One region of the Lactobacillus sp. UMNPBX4 genome, then DNA from elsewhere that is predicted to be linked to it. Evidence: predicted binding sites of a transcription regulator. Region 1 holds the regulator's gene; the other holds the start of a gene.
What was found. The regulator Rex, encoded in region 1, represses fermentation and respiration genes when NADH is low (regulators of the CRP and FNR family bind a similar motif). The targets are predictions, from matches to a motif close to TTGTGAANTANTTCACAA.

Region 1 (11,716 bases):
ATCAATCAGTTAATCAAATTGATATGAGTTTTACGCCATTTATTACCAATGTAAATGGCAAAATCTTGCAAGTAATGCAAGCTAATGATGATAATATTCCAGATCTATTAGTATTAGAGCAGCAGGTTTATTCTGGAAGAACCCCTTGGAACCAATTTTCTTTTGCAACCGAATTGAGAAAAAGAAATAATTCTCTTTATTTAGTGGTTTATCACGCCTCAAATTTGGTAGCATTCATTGGTGCAAGATTTAGTCCAGAAGAAACGCATATTACTAATATCGCTGTTTCTCCGCTTTATCAACATCAACACATAGGTCATTATTTGATGGAAATGATGATCAATCGTGCTCGTGAGAATGACAGTGATTGCGTGACTTTAGAAGTACGTACGGATAATGAGATTGCTCAACGGTTATATCGCTCATTAGGATTTACAAGCAATTTTATTCGTAAAAATTATTATCAAGATACTCATACTGATGCAATAAATATGGTTTTATGGTTAAAGCCACATCAAATTAGAAGAAAGAAGTTTACGTTTTGAGTGAGAAAAAAGATATTCGCATTTTAGCTTATGAAAGTTCATGTGATGAAACTTCCACAGCTGTTATCAAAAATGGACGTGAAATTGAAAGTTTAATTGTGGCAACACAAATCAAGAGTCATCAAAGATTCGGTGGTGTAGTACCAGAAGTTGCCAGTCGTCACCATATTGAAGTTGTTAGCCAAATTACTAAAGAAGCTTTGAATGAAGCAAACTGTGGTTGGAAAGACATTGATGCTATTGCGGTTACTTATGGCCCAGGACTTGTCGGTGCGCTTTTGATCGGTGTTAGCGCAGCTAAGGCAGCCTCAATGGCTACTGGTATTCCTTTGATTGGTGTCGATCACATTATGGGTCACATTATGGCAGCGCAATTAAAGGATGAGATTGAATATCCTGCTTTGGCATTGCAAGTTTCTGGTGGACATACTGAAATTGTCTTGTTAAAAGATCCAGTTCATTTTGAAATTATCGGTGATACTCGTGATGATGCCGCTGGTGAAGCATACGACAAGATTGGCCGTGTACTTGGGGTAAATTATCCAGCAGGTAAGACCATTGATGCATGGGCTCACGAAGGAAAGGATACCTTTAACTTCCCACGTGCAATGATGGAAGATGATGACTATGATTTCTCATTCTCAGGACTCAAGTCAGCATTTATCAACACTTGCCACCATGCTGATCAAATTCATGAAAAGTTGAATAAATACGATTTGGCTGCCAGCTTCCAAGCTGCGGTAATTGATGTTTTAGCACATAAGACGATTCGTGCAATTAAGCAGTACAAGCCTAAGACCTTTATCATGGGTGGTGGAGTTGTTGCTAACCATGGTTTGCGTGATCGCATGAGTGCAGAAATTGCTAAACTACCTAAGGCAGATCAACCAAAGGTGATTTTACCAGATATCAAGCTTTGTGGTGATAACGCTGCGATGATTGGTGCTGCTGCATATAATCTTTATAATGATAATCAATTTGCGGATTTGACTTTGAATGCTGATCCATCACTTGAATTGCCATATGCTAAGAGCATGTTGAATTAAATAGAATAGATAAAAAATCCTAGAGAAAATCTAGGATTTTTTATTATGTAATTACATATATGTTGACTTTTATTTAACTAGGCTATAATATCATATATGTAAGCAATATGTTATTACATAATAGAAGAGGCTTAAATTATGAAATACACTTTAGATGATTTTGCTAGATTAATCGATCACACTAATTTGCATGCTGACGCAACTGAAGCAGATATGAAGAAACTTTGTGATGAAGCTAAGAAATACCACTTCAAGATGGTTGCCATCAATCAGGTGCAATCCAAGTTCTGTTCAGAACAACTTAAGGGTACCGATATCGATACTGGTGCAGCCATTGCCTTTCCTTTAGGACAACAAACCATTGAATCCAAGGTCTTTGATACCAAAGATGCGATTAAAAATGGCGCTAATGAAATTGACTATGTCATTAATATCACCGAATTAAAGGCAAAGAACTATGACTACATCAAGCGTGAAATGCAAGAAATGGTTGCTGCTTGTCACGAACACAACATTCCATGTAAGGTAATTTTTGAAAATTGCTACCTAACTAAGGATGAAATTAAGAAGTTAGCTGAGATTGCTAAAGAAGTAAAACCAGACTTTATTAAGACTTCAACTGGCTTGGGTACTGGTGGTGCTAAGGTGGAAGATGTAAAGTTGATGAAGTCAGTAGTCGGTGATGACGTCAAAGTTAAGGCAGCTGGTGGTATTCGCAATAGCGACGACTTTTTAGCCATGGTGCGTGCCGGTGCTGATCGTATCGGTTGTTCTGCTGGTGTGAAGATTTACGAAGCTTTGAAGCGCCGGATGGAAGACGATCATGTTGATGGCATTGAGATTAATTGTTAGGAGTAAGAAATGAAATTAGGAATCGTTGGTAGTGGCCAAATTGTGCATGACTTTTTGTCAGCCTTTGATCAAATGCAAGATGTAGAGTTAGTGGCAATTTCCACCTTAGCCAGATCAAAGTCAGTCGCAGAAAAATTAGCTGAGAAGTATCATATTCAGAAAGTTTACACAGATAACGAAGCAATGTTTGCCGATAGCGATATTGATACTGTTTATATTGGTGTACCTAATTCGCTGCATTTTCCAATTGCTAAACAAGCTTTAACAGCAGATAAAAATGTCATCTGTGAAAAGCCATTAGTTGAGACAAGCGAGCAGGTAAAAGAGCTTAAGAAGACCGCTGATAAACACCACGTTTTGCTCTTTGAAGCAATGACTGTTCTTTATCTGGAGAACGACTTCCACTTAAAAGAAGACTTGAAAAAGATCGGCAAGGTTCATGTCATAGCTTTGAATCTGACACAAATTTCTAGTCACTATGCGGACTTCTTAGCAGGTGTTCATATTCCTAAGTTTGATCGTAAAATGGGTGGCGGTGCTTTAATGGATATGAATATCTACAACATCAATTTCTGTGTCAGTTTATTTGGTCAGCCAAAGCAAATTTCATACTTACCAACAATTCAGCGTGGTACTGACACTTCCGGTATTCTGAATTTAACTTATGATGATAAGCAAGCTAGTTTAATTGCAGCCAAGGATGCAGTTGGACCAACTCGTTCTTATATTGAAGGCGAGAAGGGGTTAATCTACTTTGATGGACCATTAAATGTTCTGCCTGATTATTATGTTCAAATAGGAAAAGAAGAGCCAAAGCATTATAACTTCAATAAGTATGATCACCGCATGATTAGCGAGTTTAATTACTTTGCACGTAAGATCAAAGAACATGATCAGCAAGCGGCCGATGAAGCTGCAGAGCATAGCTTGAATGCGATTAGCGTATTAGAAAAAGCACAGGAGTTTTTGCCTCATGACTAAGGCGAAGTATCAAGAAATTGAAGAAATTTTGCGTAAGCAGATAACTGATGGCAGTTATCAAACCGGTGATCTGATTCCGAAAGAAGTAGAACTTGCAGCTAAATACGAAGTCTCTCGTCCAACGATTAGTCATGCTGTCCAGGGTTTGGTTAATCAGGGCTACTTAGAACGCCGTAAGCATGTTGGTACAATTGTTAAGCAGACTAAAATTGCCCAGGAATTTACTCATGTCATTCAAAGCTATGATTGTGAAATGAAGCAAAAAGGTTTAACTGCTCAGACTCAAGTTCTTTACTTTAAAAAAGCAAAGTCTACAGAAGAGGTAAGGCAAGCTTTAAAGTTGAAGGCGAACGATGAAGTCTACAAGTTAACGCGTTTACGTTCGGCTGATGGTAGTCCTAATGTAGTAGTGACAACATATTTACCTGTAAAATATTTAACTGATTTAGGGCAAATTGATTTTTCAACGCACTCACTTTATCAAGAACTGAGCAAAAGAGATTTGTCGGTGATTCATGTCAAGCGTAAGCTGGAAGTTAAGGCTGCCAATGAGATAACAGCTGATTTATTAGATATTGCAGAAAATGATCCGGTCTTTTATTTCCACACTTATGGTTACACTAAGAAGGAAATTCCGATCGAATATTCTATTGCCACATATCGCGGGGATGAAAATTATTTCTTAATCGATTTAAAAAAATAGAATAAAACCCGGATTTAAAAATGAAGTGCAACACTAAGTGTTAAACAAAAAGGCCATGAAGACCTAAACTTGAAGTGACGAAAAATCAAGAAAGGAAGATCTTCATGACCAATTCAAATTCTAGCATTTCTAAGCACTATCATCAATTAACCAGCGTACAACGTAAGTGTCAATGTTTTTGCGGTAGCCTAAAAACCATTAGTCTGACCTTAATTCCTTAATAATTTATGTGGTTTAACATTCGATTGAATTTACTTAAATAACTTCCGCCAGCAACTTCTGTTGTTAACGCTCCATGTTGAATTTCAATGTGCGTTTCATGACGCCGCTTTAAGCTATCTCTAGCTGCTGCCTGTAGTTTCTTGCGGTCTAAACTGATCAACTTACCTGTCTCAAAGTTACTATTGAGCCATTTCTCTAAGTCGTGATTCTTGATGCAGGTCAATATTCTGAGCATGCCTTCTGCGCCAGCTTTAGACCAGTATTTGCCTTGTCCCTTAACCCGATAAGTGTACTTACGGTGATTACTCTCACAGCTACCGATTGCTTTAGTAACCTTTAAATTACGCATTTTGAACGGCTTGATATCGTCCCAGTGGCTATCAATATAACTGCGAAGTCGGGCGAGATGCTCATAGTTTTGCGCAGTATCTAGCTCATCAAATAGTTTACTTTCAACCGTATTCAAGATTGTATTCACTAAGTCGCGGTCGTACTTAAACTCTAAGGCATAGATTAATTTACCCTGCAGTTCTTGGACAAAGCAAAGACGATCTTTAATCTTCTTGTTCAGATGGAAAACGTCTAAAAAGTGCTCATGTTTACTGCAATGACCAACAATTTCGCCAAAGTCTTTTTTAGTATAACCAGCACCGCCATCGGCATTACTGATAATCAAAGTGTCAGTTAAATCATAAGTGTTAGCTAAATATTCTTTAGCTTCATTCAAAGCATCCAAACGGCTTAACGATACAAATTCCTTGGCATTAACTCGCTCTCTGCGTCATTACGAATACCTTCACAAATCTGATAGCGATGAAACTCTAACCGTCCTTGAGTGCCTTTAATCATGACGCCATCGCCTTCAAGATACAGTACTGACACTTTTTTCTTTGAAGTTTGCGCATCATAACGACTATCGGATTCTTGTTGTTCTTTGATCTTTTGACCAGCAGCTTTGACCAGATTACCTACTTGAGCATGACTAATATTAAAACCTGAAAGGCAATTAACAGCTAAGGCAGTATTGCGATAAGTGGTAACACTACTTACTTCTAAAATATTTCTGACAGCTAAAACACTGTAATGCTTATATTTATCAAAGCCCATTAATTCATCTAACGGATAGCGGCTTTCTGTACCAGCTTTCACATACCTTCTTCTAGAATAAGTTACTTCACCAAAAGCTATATTAATTGAACGTTGATTCTTCTTTTCAATCTGGTAGCCTTGATTCTTCATTGATTCACTTAGCTCTTGATCAACTTGTTCCAAGGCTAAAGCCATTAAGTTTCTAATCAAATTAAGAAAGAAGACTACTAAAGCTTTTTCACGTTTAATAATATTAGTTTCAGACTTTAAAATACCTACGATTTCAGTTACAATTAAATTCATAAAAGACCAGTTTCTAATATGTTTTTTTGCTTAACATCAGACTACTGGTCTTTTTGTTTTGGAGTCAAGTCCTAAATTGGATTTGGCTCCTTTTTAATTTGTAACTAAGCGTCACCGCAAACTATTTTACACTTAGGAATAATAAAATCCGTTACTTAATATAGCCATAAACACAAAAAAGACTACCACATATTGTGGAAGTCTTTAGATATGTTATTCAAAATTATCCATTTCTTCGATTGCTTTTTCCCAAGCGTTATTTGCATCATCTAGCTGTTTTTGAACATCAGATAATTGCTCTTGAAGTGGTCCAAGCTTATCAAAATTGGAAGCAATATCAGGATTTGCCATTTCATTTTGAATACTTTGTTCTTGTTCTTCTAATTCTTCAATCTTTTGTTCAGCTTGGTCAATTGCGCGCTGCAATTTTCTCTTTTGTGAATCACGCTGTTTTTGTTCTTGGTAAGAAAGCTTTTGCTGGCTGACTTGTTTAGTAGGTTGAACTTCTGTTGAAGATGAGGCAGCTATTTCTTGCTTTGCTTTTTCATCAAGATAGTAAGAATAATTACCATTATATATCTTGGCGTGACTATTTCTAACAGAAACAATTTTATTAGCTAATTGATTAATGAAGTAACGGTCGTGAGAAACGAAGAGCAAAGTGCCATCGAAGTCTTTTAGTGCTTTTTCAAGCACTTCTTTTGCTTCGATATCCAAGTGGTTGGTAGGTTCGTCCATCAACAAGAAGTTATCGTGTTCAAGAGAAAGAACTGTTAAAGTTAATCTGGCTTTTTGACCACCGGATAGTTGTCCGACAGTTTTATCAATATCTTTAGCAGTAAAAAGAAAACTGGCCAAGATTGAACGAACATCACGTTCTGGCATTGTCTTATGACGATCCCAAACAGTGTCCAAAACGGTCTTAGAAGGATCAAGTCTTTGCAATTCCTGATCATAATACCCGATGTCTAAAGATGCGCCGTATTTAATGGAACCACCTTTAGGCTGCAATTGTTTCATAATGGTTTTAAGTAATGTAGATTTACCGATACCATTTGGTCCAATAATAGCTACACGATCACCTTTATTAATTTGGAAGGAAATATCACTAACCATTGTTTTGTCTGGATAACCAATAGTTAAATCGTTAAGAATTAAAACTTCCTTACCAGAAGGGCGCTCGCTATTAAAGTGAATTCGAACCTTGTTCTTATGCTTTGGTGGCTTGATTCGTTCGATTTTTTCAAGCTTTTTACGACGACTCTGAGCACGTTTGGTAGTAGTAGCTCTTACTAAATTCTTTTGAATAAATTCTTCGTCTTTTTTGATCTCGGCCTGTTGCTTTTCATATGCTGCTTCTTGATCTTTATCACGTTGTTCACGCTGCATTACGTAAGCAGAATAATTACCCTTAAATGGAGTTAATTTACCAAATTGCAATTCGAAGATTTGAGTTGCCAAATGATCTAAGAAGTACTGGTCGTGGGATACAACCAAAATTGTACCGCTATAGTTCTTCAAAAAGCCTTCCAACCAATCAAGCGTATCCAAGTCAAGGTAGTTAGTAGGTTCGTCTAGCAAAAGCAATGCGGGCTTACGCAGAAGCAACTTTACGAAAGCTAATCTAGTCTTTTCACCGCCAGAAAGGCTGCCAATCTTCTTTTGCCAAGTATTTTCTGGAAACTTGAAACCATTCAGGATACTCTTAATATCTGATTGGTAGGTATAACCGCCTTTTTGTTCAAAAGCAAATTGCTTTTGGTCATATTGCTTAAGCAGTTCCTGGTCTTCGGGATGTTCCGCAATTTGTTCTTGCATGTGAGTTAAACTTTTTGCTTCCTTTATTAAGGGTGCAAAAACAGATTCCATTTCATCCCAAATGGTCTTGTCTTCGTTTAATGCATTTTCCTGAGCAATGTAACCTACATCAATGCCCTTGTTAACAGTGAATTCACCGTGAGTTGGTTCTTGCTCGCCTGTCATAATTTTTAATAGGGTAGTTTTACCGACCCCGTTGGGACCAACTAAACCGATTCGGGCATTAGAATCGATTGAAAAAGTAACATTTTTAAATAAAGTGTTGGCACCAAATTGTTGTTCTAAATCGTGTCCTTGTGCAATAATCATAATTTTTCACCTAACCATTATTCTACCATATGGTAGAAAGTGATCGAATACTAAATACATGTGAAAAATAATCTTTGTGAAAAATATGTTTGGACAAACACCCTGTTAACAGGTATGATAGATATGCTTGATTGTGCATTCACAAACATGAAATACAGTTGGGGGCTTCTATTATGGATAGAATAAAAATTCCAAAAGCAACAGCAAAAAGACTACCTTTATATTATCGTTATTTGATCATTTTAAATGAAGAAGGCAAGGATAAGGTTTCTTCCACTGAACTATCTGAGGCAGTTCAAGTTGATAGTGCTTCGATTAGAAGAGATTTCTCATATTTTGGTGCTTTAGGTAAGCGCGGATATGGTTATGATGTAAAGAATTTGCTGAGCTTTTTCAAAAAGATTTTAAATCAAGATACATTGACAAACGTTGCTTTAGTTGGTGTTGGTAACTTGGGAAGGGCGTTACTTAATTACAATTTTAAGCGAAGCAACAATATTAGAATTTCTTGTGCTTTTGATATTAATAAAAAAATTACAGGTCGTATCCTAAGCGGCGTTCCTGTTTACGATATGAAAGATTTAAAGCAGCAATTAAGTGATCAACAAATTTCAATTGCTATTTTAACTGTTCCTTCAACCGCTGCCCAAAAGACTACTGATGAAATGGTAGATGCGGGAGTTAAGGGAATTATGAACTTTACACCGATTAGATTATCTGCTCCTGCAAGTGTAAGAGTGCAAAATGTAGATTTGGCAACAGAATTGCAAACATTGATTTACTTTTTAGATTCTGAAAAGCAAAAGAACGATGAATTATAATCTTAAAAGACTACTTTTCTAAATGAAAGGTAGTCTTTTTTACCTCTTAGTCATGAAAATTGACCACTTAGTCTAAATAGCTAGTTTTCACGCAAGATTCTTGGTTTAATATAGTTAAGTCGAAGGGAGGGATGAAGCTTGAAGGTAAAATTAAATATTGATCCTAATCAAAAGGAGACAGAAATAGTTATTAATGCTTCGGAATTAACGCCAGAAATTGAACAATTGTATCATGCCTTGCAGAAACAAACGCCTAATCTTGAGCAGATCGAAGCTATCAAAGATGATGTCTCTTATTATTTGAATTTAAGCGACATCCTTTTCTTTGAAACTGACAGTAAGATCGTCATGGCTCATACGACGAAAAATGCTTATCAAGTTAAATACAAATTGTATGAGTTAGAAGATATATTGGGCGGCAATTTTATGCGAGTAGCTAAATCTACTATTTTGAATTTGGATAAAATATATGCCATTACACGTTCGATTTCTAACTGTCAGATTAAATTTGAAGAATCATATAAAACGGTCTATGTATCGCGGCATTATTATCGTGATTTGCGTAATCGTTTAGAAGAAAGAAGGAATTTTCAATGAGAGGTAAATTGGGACGAGCTTTTTGGGGCATCTTCTTTATTGCCTGTGCATTGTTTGTAGTTTTAAACCAAATGGGGATTTGGACTTACAGACTAGGGTTCTGGGCTGCGATTGGGACAGTGATTTTTGCAATCAGTTTATTAGATGGATTAATTAATCGTCGGATCACTGAGAGTGTCTTTTCCGTTGCGTTCATTTTAATGATTTTCGCTGAACCACTACATATTACTCGGTTGGTACCGTGGACTATTTTACTTGCAGCAGTCCTAATTTCAATTGGATTGGGGATTATTTTTCGCAATCGATTTCATACGGTGGTTTATGCAAATAAGAAAATTAAAAACTTTAGGGACAAAAGAGAAAATCTTACAGATCATATCTTTACTGATACAGTAAGCAAAGAACAAGGTTCTCATGTAGTAGTTGATCAAACTATGTCAGACACTTCTCGTTATATTCATTCTAAAGCACTAGAGACAATTGATGTGAATGCTAAAATGAGTGATGTTAACTTATACTTAGATGATGCTCAGGCAGCAAATGAAACAGTGACAATGAATGTCAATATAACAATGACAGATTTGACGATCTATTTACCATTATCATGGCAGGTAGAAAGCAACATGGCATCTACTTTCATGTCAGGTGATTTTGAAATTGATGGTACGTCTAACGGTGGTGGACCAACTTTAATTATTCAAGGTCGTTCGAGCATGAGTGATATCAAAATAGAATATGTCTAAAAAATAAGGCTTGGAAATCTCCAAGCCTTATTTTCATGCGGTTGTTAAACTTTTAATTAATTTAACAGGTAAGATGTAATGCTTTTTGTTAAGTTCTTTATTAGGATCACTAATTCTTTGAAGCAAAAGTTTAACTAACAAAATAGCTATATCATTGATGGGTTGAGCAATTGTTGATAATTCAGAATGGTAAGTTTGAATTTGTTTAGTACCATCAAAGCCAATTACTTTTAAATCTTCAGGTACTTTTAATCCTAACTTTCGTGCTTCTTGTAAAACTAAGATTGCGGTTAAATCATCTGTGCAAACAACACCATCAGGATGATCATTTTGCAGCATTTCGTGAATAGTTATATTCTTCAATAATGTAGAATCAGAAAATGCTACTGAACAAATGTGGGGAGTAAAATTTAAATTTTCTGCTTCGTTTAAATAGGCCTTTAATCGTTGGTCTGTAGGGTTACCTTTTAATTGTTTATTTCCTAAAAAGAAAATTTTATGACAACCACTTTGAATTAAATCATGTACTGCTAATTTGATTCCTTGATAATTATCACAACTGACAATAGGTACATTTTCGGATAATTTACGATCAAAAGAAACAATCGGCAATCCTAATTCTTGATATTCTTCGATTCCTAAATTATGAGCTCCGGCAATAATACCATCAACCTGGTTGGCTAAGAGCATTTTTAGGTAGGCACGTTCTTTTTCTTTATCTCTTTGAGCATTACAAAGGATTATCTTATATCCCTTTTCAAATAAAATGTTTTCGATATCTTGTATTAGTTCCGCAAAAAATGGATTGGTTATTTCTGGGAAAATCAATCCAATTAATTTCATTTTTTTGCCTTGAAGTGATCGAGCAAGGGAATTAGGTTGATAATTTAATTCTTTCATAGCTGTGAAAACTTTATGTTTGGTTTTATCGCTTAAATAGCCATGATTATTAATTACTCGAGAGACAGTTGTTACTGAAACACCAGCTTTTTGTGCAACATCTGTCAATTTTACTGCCATAATATCACCTTATTAAAGGATCGTTTCCATATTGTAGAAAGTTCCTTGATAATTTGTATCTTGATCAAATTTAATTCGTTGGTTAACTGGATCAGTGAAAAATCTGCCAGTTAGAACATGTTCGCCACCGTTAACGAAGATTTCTACTAATGAGTGATCGACAAAAATATCAAGTTTTAAGTCTTCGTGTGGAGTAAAGCTAGTAGATCTAGTGGTGCCATAATCAACTGCTACTTTCTTCCCAGCCTGAGCACGATCCAAAGTTAATTTTCCATCGTTGGTATCAAACTTGATTTGCAAGCTTTCGCTTAAATCATCGTTAGCAGCAAAGTGCAAAGTGCCAGTTTGGTTAGCTGAAATATTTAACTTTAATTCATATTGGCCGGTAGTATTTTCTTTTATTGTCTTACCACTAACTTTTTCTTCATTTCTGCGTAATGACTTGATAGTTTCAACTGGTTCTTGAATTAGTTTGCCATCATGAATACTCAACTTCTTAACTTGGCTTAAGCAGTTAGCCCAATTTTCATCATCGGTTGGGTAAGTGGTATCAGGCAAACCAACCCAGCTAACTTCGTATGCAGTACCATCAGGGGCGTTAAATGCTTGTGTAGCATAAACATCGAAGCCTTCGTCGAGGTTGTGTAAAGGACCTGGGTTGATTAAA
Region 2 (11,716 bases), on a different contig from region 1:
CAGCATTTCTGTAGATCTTCGCATCCTGAGCAGTTGAAGTTCCTTCGTAACTTCCATTAATTTCAACTTTAGCCTCTGCTTTAGCTATTACATATGCAAACTGACCACTTTCGCTAACTTTGTAATTTGGATTATCCTTTTGCAATTGCTTTACACCAGCTTGAGTTAAAGCAATGTAGTAAGTACCAGCATCGGTTGGAACTTTATCCAATTTCTTGCCATCTTTATCAACCCACTCATAATCACTAGGTGTCAAGTTAGCAACATTCAAAGTTTGACCTTCAACTAAACCAGCTGCAGTAAATTGAGCATCATTATCGTCAATTGTTGCTGTTTGACCATCGTAAGTCTTACCAGGAGTGGTATTTGGTTTCTTGTCTAAAGTTACGGTTAAGTCTTTTTGCTTAATTGTAAAGCTTGCATTGCTACTTAAATCCTTAGCAGCAGGAGTTACATTACCTGCACCTGCGTAATTATCAATAGCAGCTTGCAAGCGAGCGAGGCCATCAGTGCTTAGGCTAACAGTGTAGTCATCGGCCTTAGCTGAATTATTTTCAATGGTGTAGTCACCTGCATGTAACTTGTAAGTATCATGCTACCTGGGAAAGTAAACTTAGCTTCAATATCACCATCAGGACTATTCAAGTCATCAAGTGAAATATCCTTGCCATCGTAAATCTTAGAAGCTGAACCACTTAAAGTTGCAGTACCACTTACAGGATTAATTGTGTAAGTAAATTCACCATTAATCGTTAAGTTGTAGTTTGGATTTTCCGCTTTCAGCTTAGCTTCTAAACTATCCTTGAGCTTCAAGTAGTAAGTTCCTGCATTGATTGGATCACCAGTCATAGCAGTGAACGTACCATCAGCATTCTTGGTGAACCAAGCATAGTCACTAGCAGTTAAGTCAGTTGACTTCAATGTTTGATTCTTTACAAAACCACTATCAGTCCAACCTAACTTGCTCAAAACATCAGCTACTGAAGTAGTCTTTGCATCATAATCGCGACTACCTTCCTTGCCAAGAGTTGCTGTAGCAGTTGCAGTAGCACCGTAAGTTACAACAATTTGCGTATTCTTAGTATCACCGTTTACTGTTTCGGCAGGGATTTGACCATTTACAAGTTGAAGTGGAGTTGAGGTAGATCCTCCTTTAACTGTTTGAGTGACAGAAATGTTGTAGCCAGCATGAATTGGAACATCTTGTACGCCCCAGTTACTATCAGCTTTCCAACCACTACCATCAAAGCCTTCAAAGGTGACTCCAGTATCATCACCATTTACTTTAACTTGTCTGCTTAATTTGGCAGTTTGCGTAATTGTGCGATCTGCTTGACCTGGTTCCTTAATGGTAATCGTTCTTGTAACACTCTTATTTAATAATGAATTTGGAACATAGTAAGTAGTTAAGTCATTTCTCATGTACCAAACATCATTATCATTATTCATATAGACCGTATTAGAGTTGTAATTTGGGTTTGCAAATGTGAAAGTTGAGTATGAACCATCATATCTAATGTTAGCCACGGTGTAACCATCACGACTAGGAGAAGTCAATCCAATAGAAGCGTCATTACCCTTAGGTAGTAAACTTCAAGATCCTGAAATTACGTGGAAACCAGGAGTAGCTTCGTCGCCTGCATCCCAATCTGGAGCCCAATTACCAGTGTAAACAATCTTATTAGTAGCTGTATCTAAAGTACCTGCTTTCTTAAAGAATACTTGAACTTGAGCATCTGGAGCAATAGTTTCCCCATTATGTTCACCACCAGCAATCTTAAAATGAGCAGTAAGTGTTCTAGTTTGAACTTCATCAGGAATATACAAAATCGTGTGAACTGGCTTTGCTTCATAAACAGAAGCTGCATCTGCATATGCTATTGATGCGTTGCTAGAAAGAGATGTATTTTCTGAATTCCAAGTTGGGAATACAAATTGATTTGCTGGGACCTTATTCTTATTGTCAGCAGGACCACTATTATAAGCAGTGTAGCCCTTTAAGACCGTAATGCGGCGACTGTCATTAATGGCTACATTACAGTGAGCTACTGGAGTAACAATATTTTTCTTAGTTCCTTGATCATAATACGTAGCAGTAATCTGAACATCATTGTAGGAACCTGGCTTCATCCAATTAGATTCATTACCAACGTATTGGAAAGTAGTACCTTCTGGAAAGACATCCGTGTTAGTAACAAGATCTTTAGCCGTTAACTTCGTACCATAATCAATTGTTCTACTCTCGGCCTTTACATTAGCCTTGGTAGTAAGCGTAATATCCTTAACCGTATACCTTGAACCACTTGGCAAAGTAATTACAATATTACCGTTCCTGGTTTCTCCGGCTTTGTCTAGAACCAGACTCTTTTCGCCGTTGTCACCCTGCCATTCAAAGGTAGTTCCAGCAGGCCAAACTTTATTGCCACCAGAGAGTAAATTATTAATTACATTAATAGTCCCATGAGGACCACCTTTAACTGTTACAGGTTTTTCAACAAAATTGCTTAAGTTGCGACCGTCATTCTCTGTGTAACTTGTAGGGCCGTTGGTAAGATCTACTACTTCATTCTTTATATTTTTTACAGAAGTCATGATGGCAAAGGCATCTTCCTTAATTCTTTGCCATTTTATTTGTGGTAAAGTACCAACGTTTACTGGTTTAGTTTGAGCACAGCCTAAATCTTTATATGCTTTTTTCACAGCCTTAGCAAACTTTTGCGTTGCTCCCGGATCTTGACTGTCTGGATTAGCAAAGATTAGTGGCTGACCAGCATCAGTAAACCCATTGTTAAAAGTTGTATTGATAATCAAATGAAACTTACCAGAATTCATGTCGGCACTAGTCTGATTAGTTCCAGCTAATTGTAACTGACTAGCAGACATTTGCGTGCCATCAGTTAAGGTAATCTTAACCTGATTTTTAAAATCACTGCCATTAACTGCCTGTTGGATTAGTTGCTTATTTTGACCAACGGCTACAGGGTATTGTAACCCGAGATTTGCTATTGGATATTTAGTTGGCCTGCCATCGATAGAAATGTTAAGAGTTGGACTTGCATCACCGCCGGCATTAAAGATATAAATGGGATCGTCTTTTAAACTAGGTGCTGTGATATAGTTAACTTCGATTTCTTGCTTATCCGCATTAGGCAATGCAAGCTGATCAAATCCATTGGTATAAGTTAAATTCAGCTTAAATTTATTAGTTTTAGTGGTATATAAACTCTTTGGCGCAGTCCAATCACTAACACCAGCCGTAATTCCTAGAGCATAAGCTAAAGCGTAGTTTTCGTAGAAATATTCGCCAATTTTTGGCCAGTATACAACAACGCAGTTGTTTATTATGGGACAGCTATTGGCTTAATTATTCTATTTACAATTATCAATTTCTTGGTATCCTGCATCGTTCTTGCTTCCTTTGTTCAATACGTGCCATCAATTTTGGCAGTTATCAAATTCAAGCACATCAATGAATTCCCTAACCATGGCTTCAAGCTTCCTGGCGGTTACACAATTCCAATCTTGGCTTTGTTAATTTCCTGCTACATGGTTACTAACTTCACTTGGAAGACAATTTTGGTTGGTGTTGTAGTCGGTGTCTTGGCTGCTGTCGCCTACTTCTTTATTGAAAAAGACGAAAAGGCAGAACAAAAGCACCAACAATATTTAGCTAAAATGCGGCAGAAATAGCTAAAAACAATTAGATGCAAAAAGGAATCGAATCAAATTGATTCGGTCCCTTTTATTTTTACTCGAGATTTACGATAAATTTACTTTGTTCGCTTGTGAACGTATATTCGAATTTAGTATAATTTTATCCGTAGAAAAGCTGAAGCGGTGGCAATCCTTCAAGGAGATAGTGCTTATGAGTGATTTTTAACTCGTATTCCTATCCTAATAGAAAGAAGACGCCTTCGTGTCTGTATCAGATGCGTTACAACTAATGCTAGAATTCGGCTCATTTGCCGACCTCTTTTTCATTACTATTATAGCAAGTTTTTTAAGTCCGTACAAAAATATCTCAATGAATTATCTTAACTAAAAATAGCGATGGCACATTCACCATCGCTATCCTTAGTTTTATTCAAATATTAATTATTCAACAGTAACACTCTTAGCTAAGTTACGTGGCTTATCAACATCTAAGCCCTTATCCTTAGAAGCGTAGTATGCAAGAAGTTGAGCAGGTACAACTGTCAAAAGTGCTGACATGTAGTAGTTAATTTCTGGCAAAACAATGTCATCGCCTTCGCGAGCAAAGTCCTTACCAACAATAGTAATTACACTAGCACCACGAGAAACAACTTCTTGAATATTACCACGAGTAAGATCAGCAGTAACTGGATCATTAATCAAAGCAACTACCGGAGTACCCTTTTCAATTAATGAAATAGTACCGTGCTTAAGTTCTGCCGCTGCAAAACCTTCAGTTTGGATGTATGAAACTTCCTTCAACTTAAGAGCAGCTTCAAGAGCAACAGCATAGTCAATACCACGACCAATGTAGAATGCATTTCTTGATTTAATCAAGTAGTCATCTGCAAGCTTCTTGATCTTTTCCTTACCGTCAACGATTTGTTGGATGCCTTCTGCAGCCATTGCCAAATCTTGACGCAAGTCCCAATCCTTAGCATTTTCATTATTCAACTTTTCACCAAGAGCCTTAGCAAGAACAGCTTGTAAAGCAATCTGAGCGGTGTAAGCCTTAGTTGAAGCAACGGCAATTTCAGGGCCAGCACCCAAGAGCATTGTGTAAGTAGCTTCACGAGAAAGAGTTGAACCTTCTACGTTAGTCATAGTTAAGCTTGGAATGCCACGCTTGTTAACTTCCTTCAAAACAACACGTGAGTCAGCAGTTTCACCTGATTGAGTCAAGAAGATGAAGAATGGGTGCTTGCTCATCATTGGGAAGTGGTAGCCAGCTTCTGAAGCCAAACCAACTTCGGTTGGAATACCAGTGTAATGTTCAAAGAGAGTCTTACCAACTAAGCCTGCATGGTAACTAGTACCGGCAGCGAAGATGTATAAACGGTCTGCCTTAGAAATAGCATCAAGAATATCTTGATCAACCTTTGGTTCACCATTTTCATCAAGGTAGTTTTGTGACATGTGACGCATTACGCCAGGTTGTTCATCAATTTCCTTAAGCATGTAGAATTCGTAAGCACCCTTTGAAGCTGCGTTTGGATCAATGTTCAAAACGTGAGGTTCACGGTCAACTTTTTTACCATCAACAGTTTCAATAGTGTAAGAATCCTTAGTAATGTCACCAACATCCCCATCGTGCAAATCAACGAAAGTCTTAGTTTGGTCCATTACTGAAATAGCATCTGAAGCAATGATGTTAAAACCATCACCGATACCAAGCATCATTGGTGACTTGTTCTTAGCGATAAAGACATGATCTGGTTCAGTATTATCAACAAGCAAGAATGCGTATGAACCCTTAACAAGCTTCAAAGCTTCCTTAAATGCTGAAAAGCCATCCAAATTCTTGTCGCGTGCAATCTTACCGATTAATTGTACAACCACTTCAGTATCAGTATCTGAGTGGAAGTGTACGTCTTGTAAGTACTTTTCCTTCAATTCAGCGAAGTTTTCAATCACACCGTTGTGAACCAAGTAGAAACGCTTAGTTTCATCAAAGTGAGGGTGAGCATTGTCAACAGTTGGCTTACCGTGAGTAGCCCAACGGGTATGACCAATACCTACCAAACCTTGTTCATCTGGAGTCAACTTTTCTTTTAAGTTTGAAATACGGCCAACAGCCTTAGTCAAATATTCATTTCCATTTAAATCATTCAAGTAAATACCAGCTGAATCATAGCCACGGTATTCCAAATTTGTTAATCCGCTTAGAATAATTTCTCTTGCTGGTTTACCAACAACCCCAACAATTCCACACATAAATTTTTCTCCTTTGGTCTAGTTCACTTTTTGACAGTGGACTAGTTTGATTTCATTGTTACAGTTGCAATAATATTCTTTTTTGCCAAAGCGGTCAAGTGATTATTATCGAAATTGGTATAATCGATTTTAGAGCAAAAAAACAGCGGTCAGTTTTAATATACTGATCGCCATTTTGTATGTGTAAATTCAAATTACTTAGTCTTAATATCCTTACCTTCAAAGCTGTCTCTCATCAATTGAGCAATTTGACTAATTAATGGAGCAACTGGGTTAGTTACAGTATTTTGGTCGCCGTAAGCTTCAACAGCTAATTGGTCAACCTTCTTATTGAATTCATTTTCATCAACACCGTAATCCTTGTATGCCATCTTGATACCAACTGATTGAGCTAAATCGATAATCTTTTGAACTAATTCTTCAATCAATTCAGCATCGCTTGAACCGGTCAAACCGATAGCTCTAGCAATTTCTGCGTAATCCTTGTCAGCACGGTAAACTGAGTAATGAGGCCACATAGCAAGCTTTTCTGGACGCTTAGCATTGAAGCGGATAACTTGTGGTAAAGCAATAGCATCGCTGACACCACTTGGAATATCAAAGGTTGAACCAACAGTGTGGGCAATTGAGTGTTCCAAGCCAAGGAATGCGTTTGAGTATGCCATACCAGCAATAGTAGCTGCATCGTGCATCTTCTTGCGAGCATCAAGATCACCATCATATGACTTCTTCAAGTTAGCGAAGATGATCTTAATAGCTTCAAGTGACCAACCACGAGTAAAGTCAGTAGCCATAGTTGAAACGTAACTTTCGATTGCGTGACCTAAAGCTTCAAAGCCTGACCAAGCAATCAAGCGTTTGGGCAATTTTTGTACGAATTGGTCATCAACAATAGAAACATCTGGGGTCAAAGCATAGTCACAAAGGGTGTGCTTAATACCAGTCTTAGCATCGCTAATGACAGCGATTGGTGAAACTTCTGAACCAGTACCTGAAGTGGTTGGAATACATACAAGTTGAACGCCGTTAATCTTTGGGAAGCGAACTACTCTTTTTCTGATATCCAAAAACTTTTGATAAGCTTCTTCAAACTTCATTTCTGGATTTTCGTAGAATAAACGCATTACCTTAGCAGCGTCCATTACTGAACCACCACCGATGGCGATGACAACGTCTGGTTTAAAGATGTTCATTCTGTGAACCCCATCTTTAATAACGTCGGTGTTTGGATCAAGCGTTACGGCCTTGAAGACTTCGTATTCTTTTTGACCACGACGCTTAGAAATAATGTCGGTAATTTCATCGGCAAAGCCTTGGTCAGCTACGCCTTCATCAGTAACGATGAAGAAACGGTTAACGTTTGGCATGTGACGTAAGTAGTTAGCTGCGTTGTGTTCGAAGTAGGTCTTAGAAGGAACCTTTACCCATTGCATGTTGTCACGACGCTTGGCAACAGTTTTAATGTTAAGCAAATCGCGAGCACCGATGTTATGTGAGAAGGTGTTGGCACCATATGAACCAGTACCCAAGGTAAGTGATGGAAGCATGTTGTTGTAAAGGTCACCGATACCACCAAGAGCAGCTGGTGAGTTAACCAAGATACGGCATGCATCCATCTTCATTGAGAATTCTTTGATTACTTTTTGATCACTTGAGTGAAGTCCAGCAGTGTGACCACGACCACCGTAATCAAGCAATTCTGAACAAATTCTGAAAGCATCATCATGATCTTTAGCACGGTATAAAGTGAAGACTGGTGAAAGCTTTTCAGCTGAAAGTGGAAATTTTCTACCAACGCCCTTGTATTCAGCAACAATAACCTTGGTCTCCTTTGGTACATCAACGCCGCAGAGCTTAGCAATTTCATAAGCTGACTTACCAGCTACAGGACCTGCAACAGTACCACGTCTTGGATCGATGAAGTGTTCTTCAAACTTCTTAATTTCTTCTTTGTTCAAGAAGTAGCAGCTCCACTTCTTGAATTCTTCTTTAACTCGGTCGTAGATTTCATCATCTACAACAACTGAGTTTTCAGAGGCACAAACCATACCGTTATCGAAGTTCTTTGACAAAACAATGTCGTAAACGGCACGGTCAATGTTAGCAGTCTTTTCAATGTAGGATGGGCCGTTACCAGGACCAACACCGATGGCTGGCTTACCTGATGAATATGCGGCCTTAACCATACCAGGACCACCTGTAGCTAAAATGGTTTGAACACCTGGGTTATTCATTAAATCAGTAGTAGCATCCAAACTTGGTTCTTCAATCCATTGAATTGCATCTTTTGGAGCACCCGCAGCAACGGCTGCAGCTTGAATGATCTTACCAGTTTCTACACAACACTTTTGAGCTTGTGGGTGGAAGCCGAAAATAATAGTATTTCTAGTCTTTAAAGCAAGCATAGCTTTGAAGATAACAGTTGAAGTTGGATTAGTTACTGGAGTAACACCGGCAATAACACCTTTAGGTTCAGCAATCTTGGTTAAACCTAATTCCTTGTCTTCCTCAATTACGCCAACAGTCTTTTCGTGACGTAAACTATTCCAAATATTTTCACTAGCGTACATGTTCTTAGTAGTTTTGTCTTCTACTACACCGCGCTTAGTTTCTTCAACAGCCATCTTAGCTAGTGGGTAAGCATTTTGTTCACCTGCAGTAGCAACTGCTTCACAGATCTTATCAACTTGTTCTTGTGTGAAGTTAGCCATTTGGTCTAATGCAACATGTGATCTTTTTACTAAATTATCAACCATGTCGTAAATTTGCTTTTTCTTCTCTTCCTCTGTTTGAGTCTCTTTTGGTTGTGTCTTAGCCATTATTTTATTACCTCTAAGATCTACTAATTCTTGTGAACTAATTTACAATGTCAACTATAGCACAATAAATCTAAAAGTAAACGCCATAATTTACGTAATTCACTAGTGAACAAGCATAAAAAATCACTCTATAATTTACTCTCAGACTAATGAAAGCGGTTGCTATTTTTGCTAGTTTGTGAATTAACAAACATATTAATTTATATTATTCTTCTTATTCTTCTGAATTTTTTTAAAGCTTTCCTATAATCACTGGTGCTCGATTGCAAAAATGATAAAATATTAAGTACATGTGAGAAAACCGAGAATATGGGGGAAATATATGAGTGAGAAAAAATCAGAGACTAGTTCTGGATATAAAAGAACCCTAAGCAATGCTCACATTCAATTAATTGCTTTGGGAGGAACAATCGGAACCGGTCTTTTTCTAGGTGTCGGTGACAGTATTCATAGGGCCGGGCCTAGCGTTATCTTGATCTATATCATTGTAGGTATTTTCCTATTCTTGCTTATGCGAGCCTTAGGCGAAATGATTATGTCCGACCTCAACAAGCATACTTACATTGATTTTATTGAACAATATCTGGGTAAAAACATCGGTTTTATCACTGGTTATCTATACTGGCTTAGTTGGATCACCTTAGGAATGGCAGAAACTACCGCCTTAGGTATTTATTTCAAATATTGGTTCCCAACTTTAAAGCCTTGGGTACCTGGCATTATTACCATTGTTGCCTTATTAATCATCAATTTAATCTCGGCGCGTGTTTTTGGTAATTTGGAATTTAGTTTTGCTATTATCAAAATTATTACGATCGTCGCTTTCGTTTTATTGATTTTGTATCTATTAATTACAGGTGGCAAAACAAGTTTCGGGCCTGTAGCTTTTGCTAATTTAGATGATCATGGCGGATTTTTCGCTCGTGGTCCACACGGTTTTTTACAAGGATTCCAAATGGTAATCTTCAGTTTTATTGGGGTTGAATTAATTGGTTTAACGGCAGCTGAAGCTCAAAATCCAGAAACCACATTAAAACGCGCAATCAATCAATTGCCAATCAGAATTATCCTATTCTACGTGATGGCGATTTTAGGAATTTTATTGGTTATTCCTTGGTCAAAAGTTTCAACTAACTCTAGTCCTTTTGTGCAAGCTTTAGGTGCAACCGGTATTCGCAATGCCAGTTCAATTATTAACTTCGTAGTAATTTCGGCAGCAGTCTCCTCCACTAATAGTTTTTTATACAGTGCGGGACGACTTTTGTTCTCCGTTACTTTCCACGGCAAGGGCAAGTGGAATCAAACTTTTGGTCACCTATCAAGACGGCAGTTGCCACAAAATGCTTTAATTTTGTCAGCATTATTTATGGCCTGCGCACCACTGATTACCTTGATTATCGGCGATCAAGCCTTTAACTTTATTTCATCTACTTCAACAAGTATGTTCTTGATCATCTGGTGCTTAATGGTTTTGACTCACATTGCTTACAGAAGAAAAACACCTGAAAATAAGTTAAATGACTTCAAAATGCCTGGCTTCCCTTACGTTGATTATTTGATTCTATTGTTCTTCGTATTGATGATCATCTTGCTTTTGATTTTACCAAGCTACCGCATCCCAATGATTTCAGCTATCATTACTTTCATCATCTTGTACTTAATCTCCAAACTCTGGAGTGACAAAAAAGAAGCTTAAAAAAGACGCGACAATGTTGCGTTTTTTTATTCGTCTATTTTTTTGATAATTTTTGCAGGTACGCCGGCAACTACTGTGTTTTCACCCACAATTACGCCTGGACGAATGGTAGCCCTGGCACCGATCTAGGCATTTTTCTTGATAAGTACTGGCTTTAATTCGAGTTCTTTTCTCTGCTTAGGTTTTAAACCGTGGTAACGGAAGGAAGATATGCACCTGGTCCAATTAAAACATCGTCTTCAATGGTGATGCCACTTAAGTCAACCATCATTACATTGGAGTTAATAAAGACGCGTTCACCTATTTTGATATTGTGGCCGTAATCCGTGTAAAATAGCAATCTAATTTCTGTACTCTTGGGGATTTTTTGTCCTGTGATTTCACTGATTAATTGCCGCGCTTCACATTCATAATGACGCTGCGCGTTCAAGTTCTGCAACAAGCGCTAATTTTGTTCGACAATTTCTTGAATAAGTTCTTTATCTTGGGTCTTCATAATCTGCTACTCCTTTTCTTGCTCATTTTTAGTTTAAAAGGTAAAGTAAGTAATGTAAAAAACTTATTAAGTATCACGTATAATAACTTTTATTTATGGTTAAAATATGGAATTAAGAGTTTTAAATTATTTCGTTGCCACAGCGCAAGAGTTAAACATGACGAAAGCGGCACAGAAATTATTAGTTTCTCAGCCTGCTTTATCACGCCAGATTGCGGATTTGGAAGACGAATTAGGGGTCAAGTTATTCAACCGCCAACCACGCCATTTAACTCTGACACCTTCGGGACAATATTTATTAGAGCAAGCAAAAGAAATTTTAGCTTTAACTGCCAAAACTAAGAGCAACCTGCAATCATCAGCTGTAATCAGTGGTGATTTAACTATTGCTGCCGGCGAAAGTGTTGGGATGCAAAGACTGATGAATATTGTAAGTAACATTATTCAGGACTACCCTACAGTTAAAATTCATATTCTAAGTGGTGACTATGAATTCGCTGAAAAGAAGTTAAACATCGGTACAGTCGATTTTGCGGCTATCATTGGTAATGTTAACCTTTCAAACTATGCTTCCATTCAATTGCCAGAACGAGACGTATGGGGCGTATTAATGACTAAGAACGATCCTTTGGCTAAAAAGAAGGCAATTACCCCAGCGGATCTGGTTGGCAGAACCGTCTTAAATTCTCAACAGGCTGACACGATGCACTATTTCGATAATTGGCTTGGCAATTACAAAGACGACGTCAATTTCATCGGAACGGTCAACCTAAGCTTTAACGGAACTTTACTAGTTAA

Region 2: adhE (bifunctional acetaldehyde-CoA/alcohol dehydrogenase) is a predicted target of Rex. The motif match lies at 8,757-8,774, and genes of this name have one in related genera.

Annotation. Positions count from the first base shown of each region.
Region 1 covers NZ_PCZF01000001.1:73,493-85,208, forward strand. Annotated here, with positions in the region: gene rimI (ribosomal protein S18-alanine N-acetyltransferase) at 1-545, shown strand, start outside; gene tsaD (tRNA (adenosine(37)-N6)-threonylcarbamoyltransferase complex transferase subunit TsaD) at 542-1,591, shown strand; gene deoC (deoxyribose-phosphate aldolase) at 1,730-2,443, shown strand; gene CP355_RS00500 (Gfo/Idh/MocA family protein) at 2,453-3,424, shown strand; gene CP355_RS00505 (GntR family transcriptional regulator) at 3,417-4,127, shown strand; partial or broken gene CP355_RS00510 (ISLre2 family transposase) at 4,345-5,741, opposite strand; gene CP355_RS00515 (ABC-F family ATP-binding cassette domain-containing protein) at 5,955-7,868, opposite strand; gene CP355_RS00520 (redox-sensing transcriptional repressor Rex) at 8,042-8,689, shown strand; gene CP355_RS00525 (LytTR family DNA-binding domain-containing protein) at 8,828-9,286, shown strand; gene CP355_RS00530 (hypothetical protein) at 9,283-10,029, shown strand; gene CP355_RS00535 (LacI family DNA-binding transcriptional regulator) at 10,063-11,049, opposite strand; gene CP355_RS00540 (sucrose-6-phosphate hydrolase) at 11,062-11,716, opposite strand, start outside.
Region 2 covers NZ_PCZF01000042.1:2,366-14,081, forward strand. Annotated here, with positions in the region: gene CP355_RS07850 (MBG domain-containing protein) at 1-559, opposite strand, end outside; gene CP355_RS07855 (MBG domain-containing protein) at 514-1,527, opposite strand; gene CP355_RS07860 (Rib/alpha-like domain-containing protein) at 1,594-3,153, opposite strand; partial or broken gene CP355_RS07865 (amino acid permease) at 3,385-3,690, shown strand; gene glmS (glutamine--fructose-6-phosphate transaminase (isomerizing)) at 4,096-5,907, opposite strand; gene adhE (bifunctional acetaldehyde-CoA/alcohol dehydrogenase) at 6,102-8,726, opposite strand; gene CP355_RS07880 (amino acid permease) at 9,049-10,422, shown strand; partial or broken gene CP355_RS07885 (DapH/DapD/GlmU-related protein) at 10,449-10,864, opposite strand; gene CP355_RS07890 (LysR family transcriptional regulator) at 11,025-11,716, shown strand, end outside.